DNA from 4 places in the Streptomyces chengbuensis genome. Region 1 is predicted to be linked to each of the others. Evidence: riboswitches for the same ligand, from Rfam matches in the RefSeq annotation. Region 1 holds a riboswitch; each other region holds the start of a gene.
What was found. A riboswitch is a leader RNA that binds a small molecule or an ion and turns the genes downstream of it on or off. The one in region 1 is predicted to bind cobalamin.

Region 1 (2,179 bases):
TCCCGCTCGCCTGGGACGCCACCGTCACCCTCACCGCCAGCTGGCAGAAGATCTTCTCCAGCGACCCGAAGGTGGGCTTCTTCGCCCAGCGCGACAAGTACCAGGCGGGCATCGAGTCCGGCGAGGTGCTTGCTCCGGCGAAGTCGATGGACGACATGCACACCATCGTCACCAACTCGACCGTCGACGGCGTGCTCTGCGCGCTGTTCGCCCTCCTCATCGTCGTGGTCCTGGCCGACGCCGCCAGGGTGTGCTTCACGGCGATCAGCAAGCCGGACACCGTCCGGCTCGCCGAGGTTCCGTACGTCGAGTCGAAGCTGGTCGCACCGGCCGGGCTGTTCGCCACCAAGGCGGAGAAGGCGGAGCTCGCCGCCGTCGGCGCCGGCGCACCGGACCACGCGTCGGCCGGCACCTCGGACCACGAGGCCGCCGGAAGCGGCAAGGGCTGAGTACGGTGACGGTCATGACGGCGGTGAGCGGAGTGCGGCGCGCGGTGGACTGGGTCCGCTGGTACGTGCGCGAGGTCTCGGGCGAGACGGTGTACGACCGTTATGTGGCCCACGCCCGTTCGCACGACCCCGACGCGAAGGTGATGACCCGCCGCGAGTTCGAGCGCTGCCGCATGGACGAGCGGGAGGCGGACCCCCGCAAGGGATTCCGCTGCTGCTGACCGCGCACAGCGACGGACGCCCACGGGCCTCCGCGCTTCCCTCCGGGGAGGACGCGGGGGCCCGTCGCCGTGTCCGTGCGGCACCCGGCCGTTGCCGGCACGGCGGTCGCGGCGGACCACGAGGGCCATGACGGAACCCGGGGAGAATGCGGGAACACGAGGGGCGGTTCGTCGGCGGGGTGCCGCCCCCGGCGGGTGGCGGAAACACCCGGAGGTGGCCGGAAACCCTTGCCCCGCCCGCCGCCCCGGCCGGCCGACGCCCGGAAGCTCCGAGCGGGTCACGACACAACATGTGGGGGGTTCCGCAACTCACCGCCCCCACATGTATGCTCATGCTCGCTGTCGCCGCAGGGGAATCCGGTGCGAATCCGGAACTGTCCCGCAACGGTGTAAGGGTGTGCGCGGGTCCGCTCCAGGGCCTCGTACGTCCGTGAGTCCGAGGACCTGCCGACGGTGCGCCCGGACCGTCCGGCCCGGGTGCCCAGACGTCCGGGCCTCGCGGAAAAGGCCGGTGGACGCGGTCCGCCCTGCCCGGGTGTGCGTCCGTGCCCCCTGCCCCGCCGGCCCCAGCCGAGCGAGGGAGAGCACCCCGTGACCATCGCGCCGCCCGATCCTGCTGCAGCACAGCTCGCCGACGGACCAGGCACCGCGCTCCTGCGGACCCTGACCGAGCTCACCGCCGACCTGCCCGACGCCGACCCCGGCCGGGTCGCCGCCGCCGCCCTCCGCGGCCGGCACGCGGGCTCGGACGAGGCCGAACTGCGCGAACTGGCGACCGAGGCGGCCGCCGGTCTGATCTCCGAGGACCCGGCGTACTCCCGGCTCGCGGCCCGGCTGCTCACCCTCACCATCGCGGAGGAGGCGGCCGGGCAGGGAGCGACCGCGTTCTCCGCCTCCATCGCCGTCGGCAGCCGCGAGGGACTGATCGCGGACCGCACGGCCGCCTTCGTCCACGCCCACACCCAGCGCCTCGACTCGCTGGTCGACCCGGCCGCCGACGACCGCTTCGGCTACTTCGGACTGCGCACCCTCTACAGCCGCTACCTGCTCCGGCACCCGATCACCCGCAAGGTCGTCGAGACGCCGCAGTACTTCATGCTGCGCGTCGCCTGCGGTCTCGCCGAGGACGAGTCCCTGCGGGCGCTGGACGAAGTGGCCTCCCTGTACGGGCTGATGAGCCGCCTCGACTATCTGCCGTCGTCCCCGACGCTCTTCAACTCCGGCACGCGGCACCCCCAGATGTCGTCCTGCTACCTGCTGGACTCGCCCCTGGACGAGCTGGACTCCATCTACGAGCGCTACCACCAGGTGGCACGTCTCTCGAAGCACGCGGGCGGCATCGGCCTGTCGTACTCCCGCATCCGCTCCCGAGGTTCGCTCATCCGGGGCACCAACGGCCACTCCAACGGCATCGTGCCGTTCCTGCGCACGCTGGACTCGTCGGTGGCGGCCGTCAACCAGGGCGGCCGGCGCAAGGGCGCGGCCTGCGTCTACCTGGAGACCTGGCAC
Region 2 (2,179 bases), 1.1 Mb from region 1:
ACGACACCGGGCAGCGGTCCGGTGCCGGGGCCCGCGCACCCGTCCACGGGCCCGCCCGGGACCGGATCCGGGGCGGAGCCTCCCGTTCCGTCGGGAGGGAGCAGTGGTTCCGCCGCCACCCCCGCCCGTGCCAGCCCCGCGCCCACGGCGATGTCCTGCCCCTCCGGCAGCTCCCGTACGCGCCAGGCGCCCGTGCCCGCTCCGGCGGCCGCGGACAGGAAAGCCTCCGCGGCGGCGAGCGCGGCCCGCGCGGCGTCGACGGCACGCACCCGGAAGGCGTGGCGCCCGGTCCGCAGCACCGCCCGCCCGTCCGCCTCTGCGAGCAACGTCACATCCGCACCGAGCCGGGCCACATCGCCCCGGCCGTCGTCCAGGGCGAAGAGGAACCGTCCCGAAAGTCCCGTGGCCCACCCGCTCGCGCACAGCAGCGCGTCCAGCTCCCGGGCCCACAACTGCACGTCGGCGCGGCCGAGTCCGTCCAGTCCGGCCAGCGGTGAGGCGACGACGTTGCGTACCCGCTCATGGGCCTCGGAGGGCAGCAGCCCGGCCTCGCGCAGCAGTTCCGCGAGTTCCGCCCCGCAGCCGTCCGCCAGGCCGCGCAACTCCGCGTTGCCCCGGGAGGTGACGCTCAGGGCCCCGTCGCCCAGACGTCCGGCCGCGGCAGCCAGCGCATGGATCTGACGTGCCGTCAACAAGCCTGCGGGCAGGCGAAGTCGGGCCAGCCGCCCGTCGTCCGCCGCATGCAGCCGCAGCGCGCCCGGGCAGGCGTCGCCTCGGTCCCGTATACGCGGTTCGCCCCGGTCCGGGGGTGTTGTCGGTGTGGGCGGCATGGCGGCGAGCATACCCACGTCCTTCCAGGTGACCGCCCTGCCGGCGGGCCGCAGCCTCTACTATGCAAAACGGCACAGGGTCCCAGGGCCCTAGGGAGGAAGCCCGGTGAGAATCCGGCGCGGTCCCGCCACTGTGAACCGGGCCCCGGCGACGGGATCCGGTGAGTCAGGAACTCCCGCCGACCACGACCACCCGGGGCGCGGAAACCCCGAGGAAGGCCTGCGCACGCGATGACGCACGCGACGATCCTGCTGCTGTCGACCTCCGACACCGACCTGCTCAGCGCCCGTGCCGCCGAGGGCCCGGTCCGGTACCGCTTCGCTAACCCTTCCCGACTCCCGCTCGACCGGCTGCCCGAGCTCCTCGACGGCACCGATCTGGTCGTCGTGCGCCTCCTCGGCGGCATCCGCGCCTGGCAGGAGGGCCTCGACGCACTGCTGGCGCAGGGCCGCCCGGTGGTCGTCCTCACCGGTGAACAGGCCCCGGACGCCCAGCTGATGGAGGCCTCCACCGTTCCCGTCGGCATCGCGGCGGAGGCACACGCCTACCTCGCCCACGGGGGCCCGGACAACCTGGAGCAGCTCGCCCGGTTCCTGTCCGACACCGTCCTGCTCACCGGCCACGGCTTCGCGCCGCCCGCGCCCGCCCCCACCTGGGGCGAGCTGGAGCGCACCCCGCGTCGCGTCAGCGGCCCGCTCGTCGCGGTGCTCTACTACCGGGCCCACCACATGAGCGGCAACACCGCCTTCGTCGGCGCCCTGTGCGACGCGGTCGAGGACGCGGGCGGCCGGGCCCTCCCGCTGTACGTCGCCTCGCTGCGCGCCCCCGAGCCGGAGCTGCTGGAACGGCTCCGCGACGCCGACGCCGTCGTCACCACCGTCCTCGCCGCGGGCGGCACCCGGCCGGCCGAGGCCCAGGCCGGGGGGGACGACGAGGCGTGGGACGCGGGCGCGCTCGCCTCGCTCGACGTGCCCGTGCTGCAGGCACTGTGCCTGACCGGCTCGCGCAGCGCCTGGGAGGAGAACGACGAGGGCCTGTCCCCGCTGGACGCCGCCAGCCAGGTCGCCGTGCCCGAGTTCGACGGCCGGCTGATCACCGTGCCGTTCTCGTTCAAGGAGATCGACGAGGACGGCCTCCCCGCGTACGTCGCCGACCCGGAGCGCGCCGCCCGCGTCGCCGGCATCGCCGTCCGCCACGCCCGGCTGCGGCACATCCCGAACGCCGAGAAGCGCCTCGCGCTCGTCCTCTCCGCGTACCCGACGAAGCACTCCCGCATCGGCAACGCCGTCGGCCTCGACACCCCCGCTTCCGCCGTGGCCCTGCTGCGCCGCCTCCTCGACGAGGGCTA
Region 3 (2,179 bases), 2.9 Mb from region 1:
CCTCGGCGACTACCTGGACTCCCTGGAACGCGTGGGCCGTCTCGGCGCCGCCGAGGTGCTCCCGGCGCACCAGCACCCCTTCACCGACGCCACGGCCCGGGTCCGGGAGCTCCTCGCCCACCACGAGGAGCGGCTGACCGGGCTGCTGTCCCTCCTCGCCGCACCGCTCACCCCCTGGCGGCTGGCCGAGCGCATGGAGTGGAACCGGCCGTGGGACGAGATCCCCTACGGCTCCCGCACCATCGCCGTCTCGGAGGCCGAGGCCCATCTGCGGCGCCTGGTGAAGCTGGGCCGCGTGGAGGCGGTGCCGGGCAGCGACCCGGTGGCGTACGTCGCGGTGGGCTGAGCCGGCGGGGTGCGGGCGACGGCGGGCCCGGACCGCACCGGGGCCCAGGTGAACCGGACTCTCACGCCGGGGATGACGGACCCGCCGGGATCCGCACGGACCGGACCCGTCGCGGAAGCCGCCGGGCTGAACCGAGCCACGCCCGAGCCGGAGCGCCACCCCGGTACCGCCGGGTCCCGCCAAGATCCACCGCGAGGCACGGTGGGCACGGCCGCCGGGGCTCATGCCGCACCCGGCCGCCCGTCCCGAGGGACGGGGATTACGGGCCGGTAGAGTGTGCGAGTCGTCATCACACCCGTACGGGGGGAAGCCGGTGCGAATCCGGCGCTGACCCGCAGCCGTGAGCCGCCGTCGCAGGCGGTGAGTCGGAATGCCCCGTACCGGCCGTGACCGGCTCGTGCCATCGGGACCGGCCCGCTGGCAGGCACCGTCGAGGAATACGGGGCCGGAGCCTGGTACCTCAGCGTGCCTGTGCCCGGCTCCCCGCAGGAGAGGCCCAGCCCGCCATGTCCGTTCGCCGCAGCGCAGCAGCGCTCGCCGCCGCTTCCGCCGTGCTCTGCGCGGCCGCTGCCCCCGCGGCGACGGCCGCCCCCACGCCCTCCCCCTCGGCCGCGCTCCCGGCCGGGCTGTACGGCACGAAGGACCCGACCTACGACGGTGTGTGGCGGCAGTCGCTGGCGCTGCTCGCCCAGGACGTCGTCAAGACCGTGCCCGCCGAGCAGGCCGTCGACTGGCTCACCGGGCAGCAGTGCGACAACGGCGGCTTCGCCTCCTACCGTGCCGACGCGTCCCGGCCGTGCGACGCGAAGACGATGCTGGACACCAACGCCACCGCCGCCGCGGTGCAGGCCCTGCGTGCCCTCGGCGGCCACGGGGACGCCGTGGACAAGGGCCTCGAGTGGCTGAAGTCGGTGCAGAACGAGGACGGCGGCTGGAGCTACAACCCCGGCATGCCCTCCGACGCGAACTCCACGTCCGTCGTGATCGGCGCCTTCGCCGCGGCGAAGGCGCGGCCCGGCGAGGTGAAGTCGAAGAGCGGCAGGAGCCCGTTCGACGCGCTGGTCACGTTCGCCGTGCCGTGCGCGGACAAGACCGGCGGCGGCGCGTTCGCCTACCAGCCCGACAAGACCGGCAAGCTGCTCGCCAACGGCGACGCCACCGCGGCCGCCGTGCTCGCCGGGCTGGGCCGCGGACTGGTCGTCTCCGGCCCGGAGCCGGACGGTTCCCCCGCCGCCTGCGACTCCCCGGCGAAGGCCACCCCCGAGCAGTCGGCCCGCAACGGCGCCGCGTACCTGGCCAGGACGCTGGCGAAGACCGGCCACCTGGACTCGCCGCCGATGCCCGGCGCCACCGACCCGGCGCCGCTGCCCGACTTCGGCAACACCGCGGACGCGGTCCTCGCGCTCTCCGCCGCCGGGCACGGCGACAAGGCGGACAAGTCGGTCCAGTGGCTGGAGAAGAACTCCGCCGCCTGGGCGAAGGACGGCGGCCCGGCCGCGTACGCGCAGCTGATCCTCGCCGCGCACGCCCACGGCGACGACCCGCGGGACTTCGGCGGCGCCGACCTCGTCCGGCAGCTGAACGCGACCGGTCCCGCGCCGGTCTCCACCACCGCGCCGCCCGCCCCGAGGGCGCAGGGCGAGGCCGGCGAGGAGCACAAGGGCGGCGACAGCGCCGGCATCTGGTGGATCGTCGGGGCCGGTCTCGCCGCCGGAGCCGGCATCGGCATCCTGATCAGCGGCCGCAGGAAGAACAAGCAGCAGTGATACGCAGGCGGCTGACCGCGCTCCTCCTCGTGCTCGGCGCCGTGCTGACGGTGCCGGGCACGGCGGG
Region 4 (2,179 bases), 4.6 Mb from region 1:
TGGTCGCCGAGGCCCAGGGCGAGCGGCAGGACCGCCAGCGCCGCCACGATCGCCAGCAGCAGCGTGTTGATCTTCGCGTCACGGCTCATCGGACCGCGGCCTCCTTCGTCGTCCCGCCCTGGAGGAGCACTCCGAGCCGGGTCAGCTCACCCTTGCTGGACTGCACGAGCAGCCGCATCACCAGCACGGTGAGCAGGCCCTCGCTGACGGCCAGCGGGATCTGGGTGACGGCGAAGATGCCGCCGAACTTGGCCAGCGCACCCGCGATGCCGCTGCCCGGGTCGGGGAACGCCAGCGCCAGCTGCACGCTGGTGACGCAGTACGTGGACAGGTCCGCCACGAACGCTCCGAAGAACACGCTCACCATCAGCGGAACCCCGGACCGCCGGAGCAGCGCGTACACCCCGAATCCGGCCCACGGCCCGACGATCGCCATCGAGAAGACGTTCGCGCCGAGCGTGGTCAGTCCGCCATGGGCCAGCAGCAGTGCCTGGAAGAGCAGGGTGATCGTGCCGAGGACCGCCATGATCGGCGGCCGGAACAGGATCGCGCCCAGACCGGTGCCGGTCGGGTGCGAGCAACTGCCGGTCACGGAAGGGATCTTGAGCGCCGACAGGACGAACGTGAAGGCACCGGACGCGCCGAGCAGCAGTGTCGACTCGGGGTTCGCCTTGACCTCACGGGTGAGCGCCCGTACGCCGTGGATCACGAAGGGTGCGGACGCGACGCCCCAGGCGGCCGCGTGCACAGGGGGCAGATACCCCTCGGCTATATGCATGGTTGGGAGACCCTCTCCAGCACCTCGTGGATGGACAACGCGCCCTGGCCGGTCTCCTGGCTGACGGGTCCTGCCGCCCGGGCTCCGCCTTCCCGGACACCGCGGTCTCCCGTGGTGGTCCAGTGGCTTCCTTGCGGAGAGAGCCGGACTTCCCGATCACAGTGGCGAGGGCCGCACCGGTACTCCACCGGTTTCCCGTTCACCAAGGCCCTGCGACATTAGTGCGTTGACCAGGTGCATCACAAGCCGCGCACGGATGCGTACCGTCACACCTTCCGGTATCCGTACGCCTCCGCCGCCGCCGCCTCCACCGCGTCCAGATCCGCGCCGGCCGCCGCGGTGACCACCGCGGCGACGGCTCCCTCGACGAACGGCGCGTCCACGAGCCTGGTCCCCTCCGGGAGTTCGTCGCCCTCGGCCAGCAGCGTCTTCACCGTCAGCACCGCGCTGCCGATGTCGACCAGCACGGCCACCCCGGCGCCCCGGTCCACCTCGTGCGCGGCGCGGGCCGTCAGCTCCGCACTGGTGCCGAGGTCTCCGTCGGCGGTCCCGCCCGCCGCGGCGACCGGCACGGCGTCGCCCGCGCCCGCGAGCCCGCGGGCGAGATCGGCGACCGACGCGGCGACCTGCGCACTGTGCGAGACGAGGACGATCCCGACCATCGTCATCGTGCGGCCTCCTCGAGGGTGCCGATCAGCAGGGCGGAGGACGTCGCCCCCGGGTCCTGGTGCCCGATGCTGCGCTCGCCCAGATAACTCGCCCGGCCCTTGCGGGCCAGCATCGGCACGGTCGCGGCCGCACCCTCGTCGGCGGCCTCCCGCGCTGCCGCGAAGGACTCGTCCAGCGCCGTGGCCGCGGGCTCCAGCGCGTCCAGCATCGTCTTGTCCCCGGCCTTCGCGCCGCCGAGTTGGGCCACCGCGGCGATCCCCGCGCGCAGCGCCTCTGCGAGCTGGGCCCGCGACACCTCGGGCTCGTCGCCGAGCGCCTTGCCCGCACGCCGCAGCAGCGTCCCGTACAGCGGCCCCGACGCGCCGCCGACCGTCGAGATCAACTGCCGTCCGGTCAGCATCAGTACGGCACCCGGGGTGGCCGGCGCGTCCTTCTCCAGCGCCGCCTTCACCGCCGTGAAGCCCCTCTGCAGATTGGTCCCGTGGTCGGCGTCCCCGATCGCGGCGTCGAGCTCGGTGAGCCGGCCTGCCTCGCGGTCCACGGCCTCGGCGAGGGCGTTCATCCAGCGGAGGAAGAAATCCGCGTCGAGCACAGCGTCTCCTTGTCGTGGCACGTCGGCTTCCCGGCGCGCGTCGTCGCGGCCCGCGGACGCGGCGCCGTCGTCGGCCGGGCCGGGCATGGCTCAGCGGCCCCAGCGCAGCGCGGGCGTCTCCACCGGGGCGTCCCACAGCC

Region 2: linked by a shared signal. The riboswitch ahead of cobN (cobaltochelatase subunit CobN) and the one ahead of QRN89_RS23055 (ribonucleoside-diphosphate reductase subunit alpha) in region 1 are both predicted to bind cobalamin.
Region 3: linked by a shared signal. The riboswitch ahead of QRN89_RS10320 (SCO2321 family membrane protein) and the one ahead of QRN89_RS23055 (ribonucleoside-diphosphate reductase subunit alpha) in region 1 are both predicted to bind cobalamin.
Region 4: linked by a shared signal. The riboswitch ahead of QRN89_RS02620 (energy-coupling factor ABC transporter permease) and the one ahead of QRN89_RS23055 (ribonucleoside-diphosphate reductase subunit alpha) in region 1 are both predicted to bind cobalamin.

The regions. Positions count from the first base shown of each region.
Region 1 is NZ_CP129137.1:5,185,611-5,187,789, reverse strand. It holds gene QRN89_RS23065 (carbon starvation CstA family protein) at 1-449, shown strand, start outside; gene QRN89_RS23060 (YbdD/YjiX family protein) at 464-670, shown strand; cobalamin riboswitch at 997-1,136, shown strand; gene QRN89_RS23055 (ribonucleoside-diphosphate reductase subunit alpha) at 1,262-2,179, shown strand, end outside.
Region 2 is NZ_CP129137.1:4,132,225-4,134,403, forward strand. It holds gene QRN89_RS18305 (ferredoxin-like domain-containing protein) at 1-842, opposite strand, end outside; cobalamin riboswitch at 893-1,019, shown strand; gene cobN (cobaltochelatase subunit CobN) at 1,062-2,179, shown strand, end outside.
Region 3 is NZ_CP129137.1:2,316,278-2,318,456, forward strand. It holds gene QRN89_RS10315 (Strvi_7410 family MBL fold metallo-hydrolase) at 1-346, shown strand, start outside; cobalamin riboswitch at 603-739, shown strand; gene QRN89_RS10320 (SCO2321 family membrane protein) at 853-2,112, shown strand; gene QRN89_RS10325 (SCO2322 family protein) at 2,109-2,179, shown strand, end outside.
Region 4 is NZ_CP129137.1:574,635-576,813, reverse strand. It holds gene QRN89_RS02625 (energy-coupling factor ABC transporter substrate-binding protein) at 1-89, opposite strand, end outside; gene QRN89_RS02620 (energy-coupling factor ABC transporter permease) at 86-778, opposite strand; cobalamin riboswitch at 808-1,000, opposite strand; gene QRN89_RS02615 (PTS-dependent dihydroxyacetone kinase phosphotransferase subunit DhaM) at 1,045-1,446, opposite strand; gene dhaL (dihydroxyacetone kinase subunit DhaL) at 1,443-2,039, opposite strand; gene dhaK (dihydroxyacetone kinase subunit DhaK) at 2,130-2,179, opposite strand, start outside.